3 regions of the Marinomonas sp. TI.3.20 genome follow, and region 1 is predicted to be linked to each of the others. Evidence: predicted binding sites of a transcription regulator. Region 1 holds the regulator's gene; each other region holds the start of a gene.
The links. Region 1 encodes sigma-54, which starts transcription at its own class of promoters, with help from an activator protein. Its sites were predicted from a motif close to TGGCACNNNNNTTGCTNT; they were not measured.
Positions count from the first base shown of each region.

Region 2: the regulator sigma-54 is predicted to act here: its motif matches at 2,321-2,338, upstream of flgB (flagellar basal body rod protein FlgB).
Region 3: the regulator sigma-54 is predicted to act here: its motif matches at 4,881-4,898, upstream of V6259_RS01325 (PA2169 family four-helix-bundle protein).

Region 1 covers NZ_JBAKAS010000002.1:117,332-123,640, reverse strand. Annotated here, with positions in the region: gene V6259_RS03125 (YhdP family protein) at 1-16, shown strand, start outside; gene V6259_RS03120 (carbon-nitrogen hydrolase family protein) at 17-847, shown strand; gene yjgA (ribosome biogenesis factor YjgA) at 928-1,464, opposite strand; gene mgtE (magnesium transporter) at 1,471-2,823, opposite strand; gene V6259_RS03105 (HPr family phosphocarrier protein) at 2,832-3,101, opposite strand; gene V6259_RS03100 (PTS sugar transporter subunit IIA) at 3,111-3,560, opposite strand; gene V6259_RS03095 (RNA polymerase factor sigma-54) at 3,579-5,054, opposite strand; gene lptB (LPS export ABC transporter ATP-binding protein) at 5,130-5,855, opposite strand; gene lptA (lipopolysaccharide transport periplasmic protein LptA) at 5,856-6,309, opposite strand, start outside.
Region 2 covers NZ_JBAKAS010000003.1:245,524-251,832, reverse strand. Annotated here, with positions in the region: gene flgA (flagellar basal body P-ring formation chaperone FlgA) at 1-216, opposite strand, end outside; gene V6259_RS05355 (chemotaxis protein CheV) at 345-1,274, shown strand; gene V6259_RS05350 (CheR family methyltransferase) at 1,334-2,170, shown strand; gene flgB (flagellar basal body rod protein FlgB) at 2,379-2,771, shown strand; gene flgC (flagellar basal body rod protein FlgC) at 2,777-3,226, shown strand; gene V6259_RS05335 (flagellar hook assembly protein FlgD) at 3,236-3,991, shown strand; gene V6259_RS05330 (flagellar hook-basal body complex protein) at 4,004-5,701, shown strand; gene flgF (flagellar basal-body rod protein FlgF) at 5,850-6,309, shown strand, end outside.
Region 3 covers NZ_JBAKAS010000001.1:293,095-299,403, reverse strand. Annotated here, with positions in the region: gene V6259_RS01335 (bifunctional diguanylate cyclase/phosphodiesterase) at 1-1,624, opposite strand, end outside; gene V6259_RS01330 (APC family permease) at 2,420-4,018, shown strand; gene V6259_RS01325 (PA2169 family four-helix-bundle protein) at 4,195-4,656, opposite strand; gene V6259_RS01320 (oleate hydratase) at 4,951-6,309, shown strand, end outside.

The sequences.
Region 1 (6,309 bases):
AAAGGTGAGTAATTAAATGAAATCACTTCGCATCGCAGCTATTCAGTTAACGAGTACCGCTGATTGGGCTCAAAATTTAGAAATGACGAAAAAATGGGTTGGTTTGGCGGCAAAAGATGGCGCGAGGTTGATTGTTTTACCAGAAAATGTGTTTTTATTTGATGGCAAAGCAATGCGTTATTTGGCAGATTCTCCTGCACAAGATGAAATTCTGAAAGAAGTAGTCCAGTTAGCTATCAAGCACTCTATTTATCTTGTTGTAGGCTCTCACCCATCAGCTAATCGTGTCACAGGCGAGGAAGTTGGCGGTGGGCGAGTGCGTCAGTCTTGTTTGGTTTTTTCTCCTGATGGAGAGCTGATAAAACGCTATGACAAAATTCACCTTTTTGATGTGGCGGTTAACGACAAAGCAGGAGCTTACAAAGAATCGGCATCGATTGAGCCTGGGGATATTGAGACCCAGATCATTGATGTGGATGGTTTTAAAGTGGGTCTAAGTATTTGCTACGATGTGCGCTTCCCTGAGCTTTATAGGGCCTTATCAAAGGCGGGAGCGGAAGTCTTGCTTGTGCCGGCGGCATTTACCTATGTTACAGGTAAGGCGCATTGGAACACTTTATTAGCAGCCCGAGCCATAGAGAACCAGTGTTTTGTACTAGGTGTTAATCAATGCGGTTGGCACAACGATACTCGACAAACTTATGGTCATAGTGTGTTGTATTCACCAAATGGTGAGTTTCTTGATGGGTTGGAAGAGGAGCCTGGGTATTTTGTTTGCGACATTACCGATGAAGTGTTGCTGGAGTGTCGTAACAATATGCCTTGTTTATCGCATCGTCGTCTGTAAAAAAAGCGCCTTAGGTATTTCACTTAAGGCGCTTTAATCAAATAACGATTGTTAATCTTGTGCTTGCATAGCGAATTGTTCTATTCGGATAAGCCTAATTTCTTTTCTTCAGCTTCTCTTAGAAAGCGAAACAGTTTTTTTCTGTTTGTTGTATTACTCTGTAGAGAGGCTTCTTTTTGTGATGAGCGAATAAGTTGTCTCAGTTGTTGAATATCTTCGACCTCAGGGTGATCTGTTAGATACTCAGCAAGCACTTCTTTGCTATGTTCTCCAATGAGAGCATCACGTTTAAGCTCTAGTTGGTGGAATAGCTTGTTATAGGCAGCAGACGTACTATCAAATATGGCTATGCTGTGAGCAATAGATTCATGATCCTCAGTGCGCATCACTCTGCCAATATATTGTAGATGTCTTCTTGAAGCTTCGTGCTGTTTTATGCGAGTGGCTTCAGTAAGAGCGGCTCTCAATGTTTCAGACATCTGGATTTTCTTTTGCTGATTTTTACTCAGGCTTAATAATTTCTTACCTAGCTCTTGTAGGCCTTCCATTTCACGCTTGATCTGCGTTTTACTTTTAATAATTTCTTCATCGTCATCAATTTGATCAAAGTCTGTCATGGGAACCTATACTAAAAAAATGGTAGCAAGACCGAGGAAGGCTAAAAAGCCAACGACATCAGTCACAGTTGTTAAAATCACACTGGCGGCTAAAGCTGGGTCGATACCAAGTTTTTTTAAGAAAATTGGTAATAGCGTGCCTGTGAGTGCGGCAAAAAACAGATTTATGATTGTCGCGCTTGCAATGATATAGGCAATCTTTATGTTGTCAAACCAAAGTGCTGTTAAAGCGGCAATAACGGTCGCCCAAAGTATACCATTTAATACGCCAACAATGAGTTCTCTGTTTAAAAGCCATCGAGTATTGGTCGCACCTATCTGGTTTAAGGCAATGCCTCGAATGACAAGAGTCAGTACTTGAGACCCCGCAATGCCGCCCATGCTGGCAACAATTGGCATCAGAATAGCAAGCGCGACAATTTGATCTAGGGTGTGCTGAAATAAGCCAATTACATACGATGCGATGAATGCGGTAATTAAGTTGATGCCGAGCCAAACTGCGCGTCGTCTCGTTGTTTTTAGTATGGGGGCAAAAGTGTCTTCGTCATCGTCTAGGCCGGCCATACTCAGCATAGAGTGCTCTGCTTCGTCGCGAATTACATCAACTACGTCATCGATAGTGATTCGACCTAATAATTTTTTGGTGATGCTATCAATGACGGGAGCCGATACTAGGTCCATCTTTTCAAAGAGTTGTGCTACTTCGCTAGCGGGTGTGTTGGCATCAATAACGGTATTGTCTGTTTCCATAATGTCGCGCACGGTGCAATTCACGTCTGCAACCAGTAGTTTTGTTAGAGGTAGCGTTCCTAGTAGGCGATCAGAGCGACTCACAACCAGTAGGCTATCGGTCATGTCAGGGAGAGTCTTATGTCGGCGTAAGTAGCGAAAAACGATATCAAGGGTGATGTTTGGACGGATAGTGATTGTATCCGTATTCATCAAGCCGCCAGCAGAGTCCTCTGAGTAGCTTAATAGTGCTTCCACTCGCATTCTGTCTTGGCTGGACATGGAAGCCAGAACTTCTTTTACAACGGTCTCTGGGAGGTGTTGTAAAAGATCGGCAAGGTCATCACTTTCGAAATGCTCAGAAACAGCGACTAGGCGTTCTGTGTTCATGTTTAACATGAATTGTACGCCAATCTCTTCACTTAAGTATTGGAGTACTTCGCCTTCGTTTTTAGAGTCGATTAAATCCCAAAGAAGTTTACGTTCTTTTGGTGGGGATGACTCAAGTAAGCGGGCAACGTCTTGTGCAGGTAGGGCGCCGTTAAGTAAATAACGGATTTGCATGGTGGCACCGGATTCTAGAGATTCGGTGACCGTTTGAAGATGAGCGAGAGTGGTTTGTTCTGACATGGCCGTCCTTACTCGTCTTCGCCAAAGCGATCATGGATCAAGGCGATGATCGCTTTGATTGCTTCCTCTTCGTCTTCTCCATTGGTTTTGATCTTGATGTCAGTGCCTTTACTGGCTGCTAGCATCATCATCGCCATAATGCTTTTCCCATCCACATTACGACCATCTTTTTCAATGGTGATGTCAGAAGAGAAGCGTGAGGTTGTTTCGACCAGTTTTCCCGCTGCACGAGCGTGAAGGCCAAGTTTGTTTATGATTGTGACAGACTCTTCCAACATGTTTTTTCCTTATAGTAGAGAATCTAGTGCTGCAAATAGAGCGTCGTTTGTTTCTGCTGCTCTAAGCTTGTTTAAGGCGTCATCCGACTGTGCCAACTCTGCTATTTCGGCAAGTGTAGATAGGTGTTCGTCGCATTCCTGTGGCGGTACGATAAGTGCAAAGACTAAATCAATGGGTTTCTTGTCTATAGCATCGAAATCGATAGCAGATTGTAACGAAATTGCGATAACAGCAGTGTGATTGGCAGTTTCTAGGCGACAATGTGGGATAGCAATACCATTGCCTATGCCTGTGCTGCCGAGTTTTTCTCGACTTAACAGTGCTTCATAAATGGCTTCTTTGTCACAATGAAGTCGGTTTGCAGCAACTTCAGCAATGCTTTCAAGAATGCGTTTTTTACTGACGATGTCTTGTTTTGCTAGTACAAGGTCTGTTTTTAATAATGATTTCAATGGCATAGGGAAATATTATCCGTATTAGATCAATCGTTTTCGTTCATTTGAAGGAGGAATATTCATTGCCTCGCGGTATTTTGCCACAGTACGTCGTGCTACCTGTATGCCTTGGTCGGCTAAAACGGTGGCCAGTTTATTGTCACTTAGCGGTTTTTTAGCCGGTTCTTCCAGTACTAATTTTTTAATCATGGCTCTTATTGCAGTAGAAGAGCATTCGCCACCTGAGGCGGTGTTTACATGGCTAGAGAAGAAATATTTTAGTTCAAATATGCCTTTAGGTGTGTGCATGTATTTATGCGTAGTAACTCGCGAAATAGTAGATTCGTGCATGCCTACTTCTTCAGCTACATCATGCAACACCATGGGTTTCATGGCTTCTTCGCCTAATTCGAAAAAATCAATTTGACGTTTAACGATACAGCTAGTCACTTTTAATAGTGTTTCGTTGCGGCTTTGCAGACTTTTCATGAACCATTTGGCTTCTTGCAATGAATTCTTTATGTATGTTGCGTCTTCTGAGGTGGACGCAGTGCTTGCCATTGCAGAGTAGGTTTCATTAATTTTGACAGGTGGAAGGGCGTCATTGTTTAGTTCGACTTGCCAAGTGTTATTTATTTTTTTAACAGATACGTCAGGTATTACATAATCTGTGTCATCGGAATCAATAATAGAACCTGGACGTGGATTAAGTTGTTGAATTAACTCAACCACTTCTTTTAATGATTCTTCTTTGAGTTTTGTTTTTCGACTTAATTGTACAAAATCACGATTACCCAGCAGAGGTAAATAATTATCGACTAAATTGTAAGTGCTTTTGTACAGTGGGTGGTCGCGAAAGGCTTCTAGTTGGACTAATAAGCAATCGCGTAAGTCGGTTGAGCAAACGCCAACAGGATCAAAGCGTTGGAGTCTATGCTGCACCGCCATTACTTCGTCAAGTTCTAAGTCTTCTAGTTCGCTGGAGAGCGATTCCCATATATCTTCCGCTGTAATGCTCAAATAGCCATCAGATTGGACGCACTCGATAATTGCGTAAGCGATTTCAATGTCTCGGTCTGACATGTGCGTTAAATTGAGTTGCCAAATTAGATGGTCTTGAATGCTTTCTGAGGGAGCATTACGGCTCTCATAGTCGCTTTCGCCTTCATAGTTTGTGCTAGAAGTAACCGCGGCCGCTGAGTTTTGAAAGGTGTCGTCCCAGTTGCTGTCGATAGATAGCTCTTCAGGGATGCTGTCGGTCCACTCCGATTCGACACGAGCTTCTTCGCTTGAGCTCGCTTCAACTTTCTTATCGTTTGCTTCTTGTTGTTCTCTTGTCGGTGCTTCTGAACTGGCATAGTCATCATCGTCTATTTCTAATAGAGGATTTGACTCTAGAAATTCATGAATTTCTTGTTTCAGATCTAACGTAGAAAGCTGCAGCAACCGAATGGCTTGTTGCAGCTGAGGCGTCATGGTCAGTTGTTGACCGATTTTTAGTTGCAAGGACTGCTTCATAAAGAAACACTTCTAATAAGAGAAAATTGGAACGAGTTATGCATACTACTCCCTTTCGGCTGCAAAGATAAGGGGCTATAGGCGGAAGTCGTCGCCTAAATAAACCTTTTTTACTTGTTCATTGTTTATGACTGTTTGGGCATCACCTGAAGCAATGATTTTTCCATTACCAACGATATAAGCCTTGTCGCAAATATCCAGCGTTTCTCGTACATTGTGGTCTGTAATCAAAACACCTATGCCGCTTTCTTGTAAGTGTTTTATGATTAATTTGATGTCGCCGACAGAGATGGGATCAACACCAGCAAAAGGTTCATCCAAAAGAATGAACTTAGGGTTCATTGCCAACGCGCGAGCTATTTCAACGCGACGTCTTTCGCCGCCTGATAGTGCCATGCCTAGGTTGCTACGAATATGGGTGACATGAAATTCATTTAATAATGTTTCTAATCTTTCGTGCTTTTGCTCTTTGGATAATTCTTTGCGTGTTTCTAAAATGGCATAAATATTGTCTTCAACGGACATTTTTCTAAAAATTGAAGCTTCTTGCGGTAGGTAGCCGATACCTTTTTGGGCGCGAGTATGCATAGCGTTTTTGGTGATGTCATGACCGTCAATAAAAATGCCGCCAGCGTCGTTAGACACCATGCCCACTATCATATAAAAGCACGTTGTTTTGCCTGCACCATTTGGCCCAAGTAGTCCAACAGCTTGTCCTGATTCAACAGAAATGGAGACATCTTTAACGACTTGTCTTTTTTTGTAGCTTTTAGCAAGGTTTCTAGCTTCTAACAGGGCCATCTATTTCTCTTTTTTGTCATCTGCTGGTTGTAGTGTCATGGATACTCGGCCAGAACCTTGTTTCTTAGCGTTAAAGGTGCCAGTGTCTATGTGGTATAGAATATGATCTGCTGTGATTTTATCATCCATTCTATTGAGGTAAGCATTGCCTGATATGTCTAATGTTGAGCTGGTAACTTCATAGTTAATTTGCTCACCTCGACTGATCATCATGTTGCCATTCCAATCAATTTGTTGGCTAAATTTTGCAGGCTTGCCTGTGGCTACCAATTTGCTGAATTTGCGTGTTTTAGGATCCGTTGTTACTTTCAGGAATTGAGCTTGTATCTCAATGGATCCTTGTTTAACAAAAACATCACCTTTATAAGTCGCTATGCCAGTTTTTTGGTCTAAAAATGCTTCGTTAGACTGTATCGTCAGCGGTTTGCTTAAGTCATCAGGCAGTGCAAGTGCG
Region 2 (6,309 bases), on a different contig from region 1:
TTCAATGCTGATTGCTGGGTTTTGGCAGGTTGGTAAATAGCTTAAAGCTGCTTGGTTATTTAGTGAGATTTCAATGTCTGCTGCGGGATAAATGTCGGAGAGTCTCGGAATTTCAACACGGTCAATGTAGTTATGAATTTGCTCCGTAATTGAAGAGGCGTAGCTATAACTAGCTTGAAGGCAAGCAAAGGCTATTAGTAGCCTTATTAAGGTCATGGTTCACTCTCTCTAATGGTTAAGTTATTAGTAAAATAGCAAAAATCACTTTATCATGAGCTTTATATTTTAATATTACTGAGTCTGACTTAATACTCAATTTACATATACCTCTTTAGGAGATATTTATGGCTAGTGTTCTCGATAGCGTTAATCAGCGTACCCAGTTAGTTGGGGAGAACCGCCTGGAGTTACTGCTTTTTCGCTTAAATGGTAAGCAGATATATGGGATCAACGTTTTTAAAGTAAAGGAAGTGTTGCAGTGCCCTAAACTGACAACAATACCGCGAAGTAGTCCGGTTGTGCGTGGTGTTGCTCATATTCGTGGCGGTACCATCCCCATTTTAGATCTTGGCTTGGCGACGGGGGCAACGCCAATGGAAAATATCTCTCAGTGTTTTGTGATTATCACAGAATACAATCGCCGAGTGCAGGGCTTTTTGGTTCGTGGTGTTGAGCGAATTGTCAATATGAATTGGAGTGATATTCAGCCACCGCCAAGAGGGCTTTTAAATGACAATTATTTAACCGCTGTTTGTCAGGTTGATAAAGAGATGGTTGAAATTATTGATGTAGAGCAAATTCTTTCTGAAGTTGCTCCGATGCGTCAGGATATTTCAGATGGTATTGTCAGTGAAGGTGTACATCATAATGCCAAGAAACATCACATTCTTATTGTGGATGATTCATCGGTTGCGCGTAAGCAAATTAAACGTTGCATGGAGCAAGTGGGTTTTGCTACCACGGTGTTGAATGATGGGCGTGAAGCATTAGAGTACCTTCAGGGTATGGTGGCTGATGGTGCCGATGTAACCAAAGAGTTTGCTATGGTGATTTCTGATATCGAAATGCCAGAAATGGATGGTTATACGCTAACAACAGCCATTCGTAATGACAGTCGTTTACAAGATTTGTTTATTTTACTTCATACCTCATTAAGTGGCGTTTTTAATGAGGCCATGGTGAAGAAAGTTGGCGCGGATGGTTTTTTGGCTAAGTTTCAACCTGACGAATTGGCTCGGTTGGCCATTGAAACGGTTCAGGTACAGGAGGATTAATACGATATTATCGGATTACTCCCAAATAATGCTTCGAACCTGCTTTTTGAGGAGTTTTAATGCTCAGTAGTGCAAATGGAATTACACCTAATGGTTATCTTAGGTTTAGAAATTTTCTACAGAAGGCTTGTGGTATATCACTTAGTGATAATAAACAATATCTTGTTGCCAGCCGCTTAGGTAAAACCCTGGAGAGAGAGGGTTTTACTCAAATTGAGCAGCTGGTTGATGCTTTGGAAAGTGCCAGGAGTGCTAAGTTAAAAGAAGAAGTAATTAATGCGATGACAACGAATGAAACGTTATGGTTTCGTGACTCTCATCCATTTACGATCTTAAAAACTAAAATATTACCAGAAATGGTCAATACACCATTAAAAATATGGTCGTCAGCGTCTTCTACAGGTCAAGAAGCTTATTCAATTAGTATGGTTATTGATGAGTTTAAAGCGCTTAGGCCGGGTGTGCTTAAAGCAGGTGAAAGAATTATTGCAACGGACATTTGCACTAATATTCTTCAGCATGCAAAGCAGGGTGAATATGATAGTTTGGCGATTGCCCGCGGGTTAGGCGCTGATATGCAGCGCAAGTATTTCGATAAAGTTGATGATTCTACGTGGAAGGTGAAGCCGCATATAAGCGCTCGAGTGGATTTTAGATATTTGAATTTGATTGACTCGTTTTCTTCATTGGGGAAGTTTGACATTATATTTTGTCGTAATGTTCTTATTTATTTTAATGCTGAGCTTAAGTTGGATATTTTACGGCGCATGCATGATTCGCTTAATCCTGGTGGATATTTATTTTTGGGAGGATCTGAAGCATTGAGTGGTTTGTCTTCTTTGTTTGAGATCGTTCAGTGTCATCCTGGTATTGTTTACAAAGCCAAGCCGCAGTAGGAAAAAATTTTTATCGAAGGCCCGCATATTGCTTGTTCAATATGCGGGCTTTTTTGTTGGTATTTATAGGGCGGTAAGTTGCTTGTTGCCGACTTTTGCCGATTTGAAATGTGATTTATCTATGTTGTTGAAATAAAAGGCTTTTTTATTTGGCATTGATATTGCTTAAATAAAACTAAGTTTAAAGTATTTGTCGTTAGGAGATAGCGTGGCCATATCATTTAATCAAGCGTTTGCAGGACATGACAAAATGCTGGAATTCAGAAGTGCTCGCGCTTCTGTGCTGGCTAACAATATTGCTAATGCAGATACGCCAAATTATAAGGCTAGAGATATCACGTTTGGCTCAATGTTTAATGAGGCAAAAAGCAAGTTGCGTTTGGCAAGTGATAATGATCGTCATATCCAAGGTGGCAGTTCTGCTGATGACGACAGTGGGTTGTTATTCCGTAATCCAAGCCAACCGTCATTGGACGGCAATACTGTGGATATGCAGCGTGAGCAGGCAGAATATGCCCAGAACTCAATGCAATTCGATACAAGTTTTATGTTTTTAGACAGAAAAATTAGTGGCTTGAAAAAAGCGCTGACAGGGAATTAACCGTTATGTCTTTAAGTAATATTTTTACAATTTCCGGTTCTGCAATGAGTGCTCAAACCATTCGTTTAAATACTATTGCAAGTAACATGGCAAACGTGGACAGCGTTGCAAGTTCTGCTGATCAGACTTACCGAGCTCGTAAGCCGGTTTTTTCTCAAATGATGAATAGTGAGATGCAAAAAAACGGCTGGAATGGATCGGGTGTCGATGAGACGGGGGCAGGAATCGGTGTAAAAGTAGATGGCATTGTTGAGTCTGATGCGCCGTTAAAGCCGCGGTATGAGCCTGGCAATCCGATGGCGAATGAAGACGGTTATGTTTATTACCCTAATGTAAATCCAATCGAAGAAATGGCCGATATGATGTCAGCTTCTCGATCATTTCAAACAAACGTAGAGATTATGAATTCTGCGAAAAGCATGATGCAAAAGATGCTTACGCTAGGTCAGTCGTAGAGGTGTGATATGGCAAATATATCCGATAATAATGGCTTAAAAAGCTTGATATCTCAGTATGGTACCGATGGTGCCAAAGCAGGTTTGAAAAAGTCTGCTGAGAAAGATGGAGCGGTTTCTCCGGCGGCTGTTGGTGCGAACGGTGTGCCTGATCCTAAAAAAGATCCGTCAAAAGGTTTAGCTGATAAAAATGTATTTCTAAAGTTGTACATTCAGCAGCTTAAAAACCAAGATCCAACCGCGCCTCAAGATACGAATGACATGGTGGCTCAAATGTCTCAATTTAGCTCCCTTGAGAAGCTATCGGGTATTTCTGACGAGCTGAAAAATATGACGACGTCTTTGACTTCGAATCAAGCGGTGAGTGCTTCTAGCTTGGTTGGCAAGTCTTTAATGATGAAAGCTGATAAGACAATGGTAACGGCTTCTCAAGAAGATGTTGCATTGAAAACAGTGATCCCTAAAGACTCTCATTCAGCTACATTGAAAATCTATGATGCTAATAATCAATTGGTGCGCACGGCTAAGCTTGAAGATGGTAGCTATGATTGGGATAAGAAAGATGAAGCAGGAAAGGTTTTGCCGCCTGGTGAATATCACTTTGCCGCTACTACGGTAAATGACAAGGGCGAAGTGTCTGCATTACCAACGCAGCTGCCTAGTCGTATTCAGGGTGTCACAATTAATGGTGCAGACGGTACGGTTTTGAACGTGGAAAATCACGGCAAGGTCAAGCTAACGAATGAATTAGAAATATTAGGGTAACTGGAGCGAAATATGGGATTCAATACAGCATTATCAGGTATTAAAGCGTCTGCGGATTATTTAAGTGTGACAGGTAATAACATTGCTAACGCGGACACCACTGGCTTTAAAAAGTCTCGGATTGAGTTTAACGATCTCTACAATAGTAATGTGCTAGGTGCAGGAAGCAGTAACGTCATCGGTTCTGGTGTTAGTGTGGCGAATGTGGCACAAGAGTTTTCATCTGGCAACTTGGCTTATACCGATAATAATTTAGATTTGGCTGTTAATGGTTCTGGTTTCTTTGTTCTTGATGCGGGTGCGGGTACCCAAGCATTTACTCGTGCGGGTGAATTTAAGCTGGATGCATCGGGGAATCTAGTTACTAATTCAGGATCTAAGGTCCAAGGCTATAATGCCGTGGATGGTATTATTGGCGGGAATTTGGAAGATATGGTGGTGCCTACTGCTCGTATACCTCCTAAAGCAACTTCCAGTGTTGATTTGAAGGTGAACCTCAATTCTGAGGGTGAAGATGTACCTCCTTATATCCGCGCCGACTTTGATCCAGCAAACCCTGATACCTATGACTATACCCAAACTCAAACGGTAGCGGATGGCAACGGTAACAATCATCTTATTAGTTATTATTATGCTAAAAGTAAGATGCCAAACACCTATGAAGTTTATGCAACAGTTGATGGCAAATCTACTGATGATACTGGTGCCGCTTTTATGCAGCCGACTTACGCGACTTTTAACGGCCCTGAAGCAAAAGACTATAATGCGGATGGTACTGATGAGCCGCCATTTGCGCTTTTATATTCGGGAGCGACTGAGCCAACGGTTACGGACATCGCTAACTTAACAAAAGCGCCTATTGCGGCGGGTGGTACGTTAGGTGGTGTCGCGATTGCGGGCACTCTAGATCCGGCTAATGTCCGTACGCCTGATAATATTGCGCGCCCAGCATTTGATCCTAAAGATCCTACTTCTTATAGTTACGGCAACACTAAGAATGTTTATGATGCGTTGGGTGAAACACATACGTTAGGTTATTATTTTATTCAGCAAGGCGAAGATAATACTTATGAGCTACGTGCGACTGTTGATGGTAAGGAATCTTATATTGATCCAACAACAGGGGAAGATAAGCGTTATTTAGATAAAGGGACTGTGGTAACTTTTGATCCAGCAGGTAATTTATCTGGTACCTATAAAGGGATTCCACCATTTGAGTCGTCTCAGCCTATTCAGTTGCAAATTCAAGGTTTTGATCCAACCAACCGAAACGCTATTATTCCAGTAGATTTGACTGGTTCAACTCAGTTTGCTTTGAATAGTACGGATGAGCTAAAACAAGATGGTTTTGCGGCCGGCGAACTTCAAGGTGTGTCTTTTGATGAAGATGGTAATCTAATTGCCACTTATACCAACCAACAAACGGCAACACTTGGCCAGTTGGCGTTGGCCACTTTCGATAATACCGACGGTTTAGTTCCTGATGGTGATACGGCTTGGGTTGCAGGTAAAGATTCTGGTGCTGCGAATGTGGGTCGACCAAATAGTGGCACATTAGGCAGTATTCAGGGCGGGGCGTTGGAAGAGTCTAATGTTGACCTGACATCAGAACTAGTCGCATTAATCGAGGCGCAACGTAACTATCAAGCAAACAGTAAAACATTAGAAACAGAGAATACCGTTACGCAGACAATCATTAATCTGCGTTAATTTCGTTTCTTTTCTGTAAAAAAGGCTGGGACACTCAATGTGTTTCAGCTTTTTTTTGCCTTAAATTCTTTGCTAGAGTGATTTTTTCTTAGTTGGTACGGTTCTTGATAGAGGAATATATAGTTAGCTATTTTTGAAGGAAACGGTAATGGATAGAGCTTTATATCTTGCAATGAGTGGGGGTGTTCAAACAATGAATGCTCAGACGATACATGCCAATAATTTAGCGAACGTTAATACAACTGGCTTTAGAGCAGATTTTGAGCAAGCTCGTTCCATGCAGGTGAACGGTGATTACTACCCTAGCCGTGTCTATGCCATGACGGAGAATCCAGCAACGCGATACTCTCAGGGAGATATGATCCAAACCGGTAGAAATTTAGATGTTGCGGTAAAAGGAAAAGGTTTTATTGCCGTTTATGATAGCGAAGGTCAGGAAGCTTATACCCGTGCAGGAGATCTCCAGATCAACGCAGCAGGTCAGCTAGTAACAGGCAGAGGGTTACCGGTAGCCGGAAATAACGGTCCGATTTTTTTACCCCCTTTACAAAGTATTACCATTACTTCTGATGGCTCTATTTCTATTGTTCCTCAAGGCGGCGCGGCTA
Region 3 (6,309 bases), on a different contig from region 1:
GAAACAGTAAATAGAATTCTTGGTTAAGTATCGCTTTTCGCAGATCTTGGATAAGTTCCATTTTTTTGACAAGGGCATCTTTTAGATCCCAGCTAAATCGTCGAGCAGTATCCCGCCCATTCTGTTTCGCGGAGTACATCGCTTGGTCAGCAGCCCCCATGAGCTCCCTCATATTGTCGCCGTCGTCTGGATACAGCGCCACACCGATGCTTGCCGTAAGGGTAATGTCCCCCTGAGACATAGCATAGGGTTCTTTAAGCGCTTTTCTAATATCTTCACACAGCACTAATACTCGACTCTCATTACAGTCATCATCTCTGAGTAAAATGATAAATTCATCACCACCTAAACGACTGATTAATTGAGCGGATGGCACATGCTTACTCAAACGCGATGCAACCACTTTCAAAACACAATCTCCCGCTTCATGGCCGCGAGTATCATTCACTTCTTTAAAGTTATCTAAATCCAGCAATATGATGCCAATTTTTTGATCATGAGGATTAGACATTAGCGTTTCTGACAAAATTTGATTAAACGCATCGCGGTTTGAAATACCAGTCAAACTATCCGTTTGCGCTTGCCGTACTATTTTTTTCTCTGCTTGCGCCTTACGATCAGCCATCTCAAGAAAACTGTCTTGTAAATCATCCATTTCCTTTACCCCGGTCGGTAAAGCAGCGTATATATGCTTATTTTGCCCTAACCTTGTGGCCAAATAAGACAGTTTATAAAGAGGCTTAGAAATGGTATTAAGGAAAAAAAATCTTAAGAATATCAGCATCAAAATAACCAATATGGAAAAGACACTCACAATAAAAGTATAACGTTTATCAATAATGGATAACGGTTCATCCACAGCAATTCCGGTCATAAACGTCAGTAAAACTTGCCCATCCCAGCCTTTTACTTGATGCTGAACAAAAACACGGCGGATACCATCATTGCCCCGAACGACCGCATTAAAACTCTTTGGAGCATCAAACACGGTATTTCTAGGGTAGCTGGCAATTGAGTTGCCATGATTATCTAAAATATAAGCAATACTATTTTTGGGTAATTGGTTGCTATTCAGCAATACACTCCACCAGTCGAGTGAAATGACAGCCACAGCCGCTCCAACAACATTTTTTGGGTTTGTGAGACTGTGAACAGGATAAGCAAAATTAACCGTCAACATACCAAGAGTCCGGTCACGATGTACGCCGCTCGACGTAAAGCGGTCTTGCGTTATAGCATCATGGATATAAGCGCGGTCGCTCAAATCAAGAGGTGAAGCAAGCGGAGTGCCATTACAGGTTAATATCCCTGCTTTATTAGGAATTCCGATGTTTACATATCGCTCATATAACGGGGCAATCCCACTAATAAAGCGTTGGCATGTTTCGGAATCTGGCTTTTTAACTTGAGGAAGAGCGGCTAAAAGCGCTAAAAAACGCTCTGTTGATGTCATCAAACGCTTATGATTTTCTACCGCCTGGTTAGACACTATTCGGGCGCTTTTGAGAAGCTCATTTTCAACCATAGTTCGACTGTAGTCGAAACTCAGATAAATGAAAAAGTAGAAAGGAATAATGATAAGAATAGAGAGGAAGTATAACCGTCCCTTAAGTGTCTTCAGCATTGTAATCTCTATGTTTAATGATGCGTATTTGGCACTTCGTTACGAAAGAACAGCAAAGATTCACTTATTTTATGATTCACTCTCCATTATAGTTAATGGCTAAGCAAATTCTTAGTACAATCTCCCGTGCGATATATGCAGTCAACATTCCTTGTTTACCTCAGTTAAAATTAGCACATATAGGTAGAATGGGTGCATGTGTTTTTGTAATGAATCGAAAGCTCTTAAATAACATGGCTTGGTCTAGCCTGACATTAGTTATTCTTCGACACTTATATCCCCTAACCATTTTACAAAGCACATCTAAAAATTACCTAGACATAGATCAATGAATTAATTGTTTGGTCGTTTTTTTTAAAAACACATTTCTTTACTGTTCTTTGATAAATTTGTGAATTTTCAAAAAAAAATCAAAATTCTAACTACTTTTGTGCACATTATTTCTATAAACAAACATTTCCCCATCGCCGGTTTTTCATCCTCGTTTTATTTTTCCTGTCAGCTATTTATTTTTTTCATACACGTTTTTGATATGAAATCTTTTTACAATCAATGGTTTATTTTTTAATTGATTGTCATTCTTTTTTACGACATCAACTTTCTATCTGCTTTTGCCCCAAAACCAAATAATACGATATTGATGATTATCAAGCCTTTGAAAAGTGACCCTAACTTGACGGAGTTAATGCTATTCCTGCTAAATCGAGAAACGAAATTGAACTTTTCATAAACATTAAGAACACTGCTTTAAAAATTATAAGCATAAATTCAGCAGCCATACGCAAGGGGATTATCATGTCTGATGGCGTACTAAAGAAAAAATTGGGGTTAGTGGATTTAACTCTATTAGGTGTTGGGTCGATGATCGGCTCTGGTTGGTTATATGCCGCATTAACCACTTCTGGCTATGCCGGCTCTTTGTCTGGCTATGCTTGGGCATTGGGTGCGGTTATGGTGCTCTTAATTGGCTTAGTGTTTGCCGAGCTCGGCGCCAGTATTCCAAGAGCCGGGGGATTTGTTCGTTACCCAAACTTTACTCACGGCAACTTGGTCGGTTTTGTCATCGGTTTCAGTGCGCTATTAGCTTACACCAGTACGGCGGGTGTAGAAGTGGAAGCGGTTCGCCAATACGCTATGTATTGGTGGCCTGCACTGGGTCAAGCGTCAACTGGTAACCCAACCACCCTTGGCTTTGTCATGCAGATTTTACTGCTCGTATTCTTTTTTGCTCTGAACTACTGGAGCGTCAATGTTTTTGGTCGTATTAATACCATTGTAACGGCGATTAAATTTATTGTTCCTATCATCGCTATTGTGACCTTTTTCACCTTTTATAAAGGTGCAAATATGGACATCCCTGCAACACACCCTGGCGGTATTCATGGTGTATTCTCCTCCTTAACGGGTGCCGGTATCGTGTTTGCTTATTTAGGCTTTCGCCAAGCCGTGGATTTTGCAGGTGAAGCGAAGAATCCTCAGCGAAATGTTCCTATCGCTATCATTTTAGCCATGGCAATTAGCTTTATGGTTTATATTTTGCTGCAATTTTCTTTCATGGGTGCAATACCAACAGACCTATTGAATGCAAACGGCTGGCATGGAATGGAAACAATATTCCGTTCACCTTACGCTGACTTAGCTCGTTCATTAGGCTTAGTTTGGCTGATAAATTTAATCTTGGTAGACGCAGTTATTTCTCCTGCGGGTACTGGGAATATTTATCTAGCCGGTGCAAGTCGTGTCATCTTCGCTTGGGCAAAGAATGGCTACTTGTTCAAAGTGTTCGGTAAAGTAGATCCTAAGTCTGGTGTGCCTCGTGGTGCCCTATGGCTATCACTTATTTTAGCCATTGCTTGGACTCTGCCTTCTGAATTTCAGGTTTGGGGTGGATTAATTGCTGCGGTGACGTCTGCAAACGTTTTAACTTATATGCCAGGTCCAATCAGTGCCGCGGCCTTTCGTGCACGTCGTCCTGACTTGAAGCGTCCATTTTTATTGCCAGCCTTTGTCATAATTAGTCCATTGGCCTTTATTGCCAGTACGTTATTGATTTACTGGAGTGGCTGGAGTGTTGATGAGTTATTACTGCCGTTGTTAATCATTGCTTGGGTGGGATATGCCATCTTTGGTAAAAAAGACAGCGATCAAGGCGACATTAAACGCGCTATTTGGTTACTCGTTTACTATATTGCCTTGTTAATATTGTCATATTTTGGCACCTACGGTGGCAAAGGCTATATTAGCTCACCATTAGACAGCGTCTTGCTCACAGCCGTTGCTTTAATTACCTATTATTGGGGCGTATCGGCTTGTTACGACAAACCCCTTATTCCTGATGAAGCAGATGAACATCAAGTAGAATACATTGATGTTCCAGCGGCAAAAACCGCGTAATGGGCTGTTAACTGCCTGCTTAAACTAATACGTTAAGAGAATTTGTTTTTCATAGATCTTATCAATATTGCTAACCGAAAATGGATAAGTAATCTTGATAAGACTTGGAAACAAAGGCAGATAACAACCCCTAATCACTCAAACTCCACCAAACAGACTCGGGGAGAAAGCGACTTTTATGACGAGTGCTGTGCGGCCATTTTTTGCAATGCTTTCATTTCATCATGGCACTCTTTCATACTGACTTTGATACGGCGAAGTGCGATTTCGCAATCCTGAGCTTGGTGCCTTTCTAGTGCGAGATCGAGCTCTTCTAAGACCTTATCTTCCACTTCCTCAAGTTGATCAATATAAGTGAAGGCGGTGGAATCACCAGAAACCTTAGACAACAATTTGGTGTAAACCTGACGCGCTTTTACGAGACTGCTACTCTCATTTTCTAATTCACCTTGTTCTTCGACTGCAAATTTCTGCAGGTCGGCCACCGCTTCTTTTTTGGCAACAATCATTCGATTAAAAAAGGCTTGATAAGTGCTGTTATCCAATTTGGATTTTGCCTCTTGGTAGAATTCAATACCGCCATTCATCACTTTTATAATGTCTGAAACATGTTTAATTTGATCGGTTTGGTTTTGCATGTATTCCTCCTAATTAGCCTTTCATTTATCTTGCTTTCGTATGGAATAGTTGGCGATGACCGTCTTAAAAACAACCGTATTTATAGAAATACACATAGGCTGCATGCTTCCTACAGAAAGTAGAGACACCTTTACAAGGTCTACTGTTTTTAACTCGCTAGAGAGAATCAAAAGGGATAATTTAAACTACTTAATCGACAATCCTTGATCTGACGCAGAGGCCCAATGCTCCACCTGTGCCACTATGAAAAAAGACATATATTGCTGATAACAGCGTTTTAGACAGGAGATGGGATGATGAGTCATAAACCAATTTCGAAATTTGATATTTCTACAACGGCGCCGGAAGGGTTCGAGCATGAACCTGATGCGACGAGTGGTTTTTGGCATCATAGCTCGCTTAATTCTCTTCCGCCTGCCGATTTTATTGCGCCTTATTCTCGCCATAAAACCTTACCAACACCCGGTGTAAAATACCGTCATGCATGGATTATTGGCGGTGGTATTGGTGGTCTTGCCGCCGCCTTTTATCTCATTCGTGATGGCCATATGCCTGCTCAAAACATTACTATTCTAGAAGAAATGGATGTGGCAGGCGGCTCAATGGATGGTTCTGGTAATCCAGAAGATGGCTATATCATTCGTGGTGGCCGCGAAATGAATTGGAATTACGACTCCCTCTGGGATATGTTTCAAGATGTTCCCGCCGCAGAGTTACCAGAAGGCTATTCTGTTCTTGATGAATACCGCCTTATTAATGACAACGACCCCAACTATTCTAAGGCGCGTTTAATACGCAATCGTGGAGAGATTCTAGAGTCGAGTAATTTTGGCCTAAGCAAACCCCAGCAATGGGAGCTGATTCGTCTGATGCTAAAGCGTAAAGAGGATTTAGATGACATTAGTATCGAGACGTATTTCAGTAAAGGCTTCTTAGAAAGCAACTTTTGGTTTCTGTTTCGAACTATGTTTGCTTTTAAAAACTGTCATAGCTTGTTAGAAACCAAATTGTATTTGCATCGTTTACTCGACTCGATTGACGGTTTTGCAGATTTATCTTCGTTGGTTTTCCCTAAATACAATCAATACGACACCTTCATCAAACCATTAACGGAGATGTTGCGCGAAAAAGGCGTCAATTTTCACTTTAATACTCGCGTTCAAGACCTTGATATCACCTTTTCTGGTGACAAGAAAACCGTCACCGCCATTCGTGCAATGGTGATGCATGAAAATACAGAAACAGCGAAGCTCATTAATGTCGGATTAGGCGATTTAGTCTTCACATTGACAGGTTCAATGACAGAACAAACGGCTTATGCCGATATGGATAGCGTACCCAAACTCACTTGCGATCAACATAATCCGGGAGGAAAAAGTGGTTGGACGCTGTGGAGGAATCTCGCGAAGAAATCGCCTGTTTTTGGTAAACCAGAAAAGTTTTATGGCGATGTAGAAAAATCCATGTGGGAATCTGCCACACTCACCTGTAAGCCATCGCCTCTTGTGGATAAGCTTACGGCCTTGTCCGTTAATGATCCGCACTCAGGACGAACTGTCACGGGTGGCATTATTACCATTACCGATTCTAATTGGTTGCTCAGCGTCACTTGTAATCGTCAGCCTCATTTTCCAGATCAACCTGACGACACA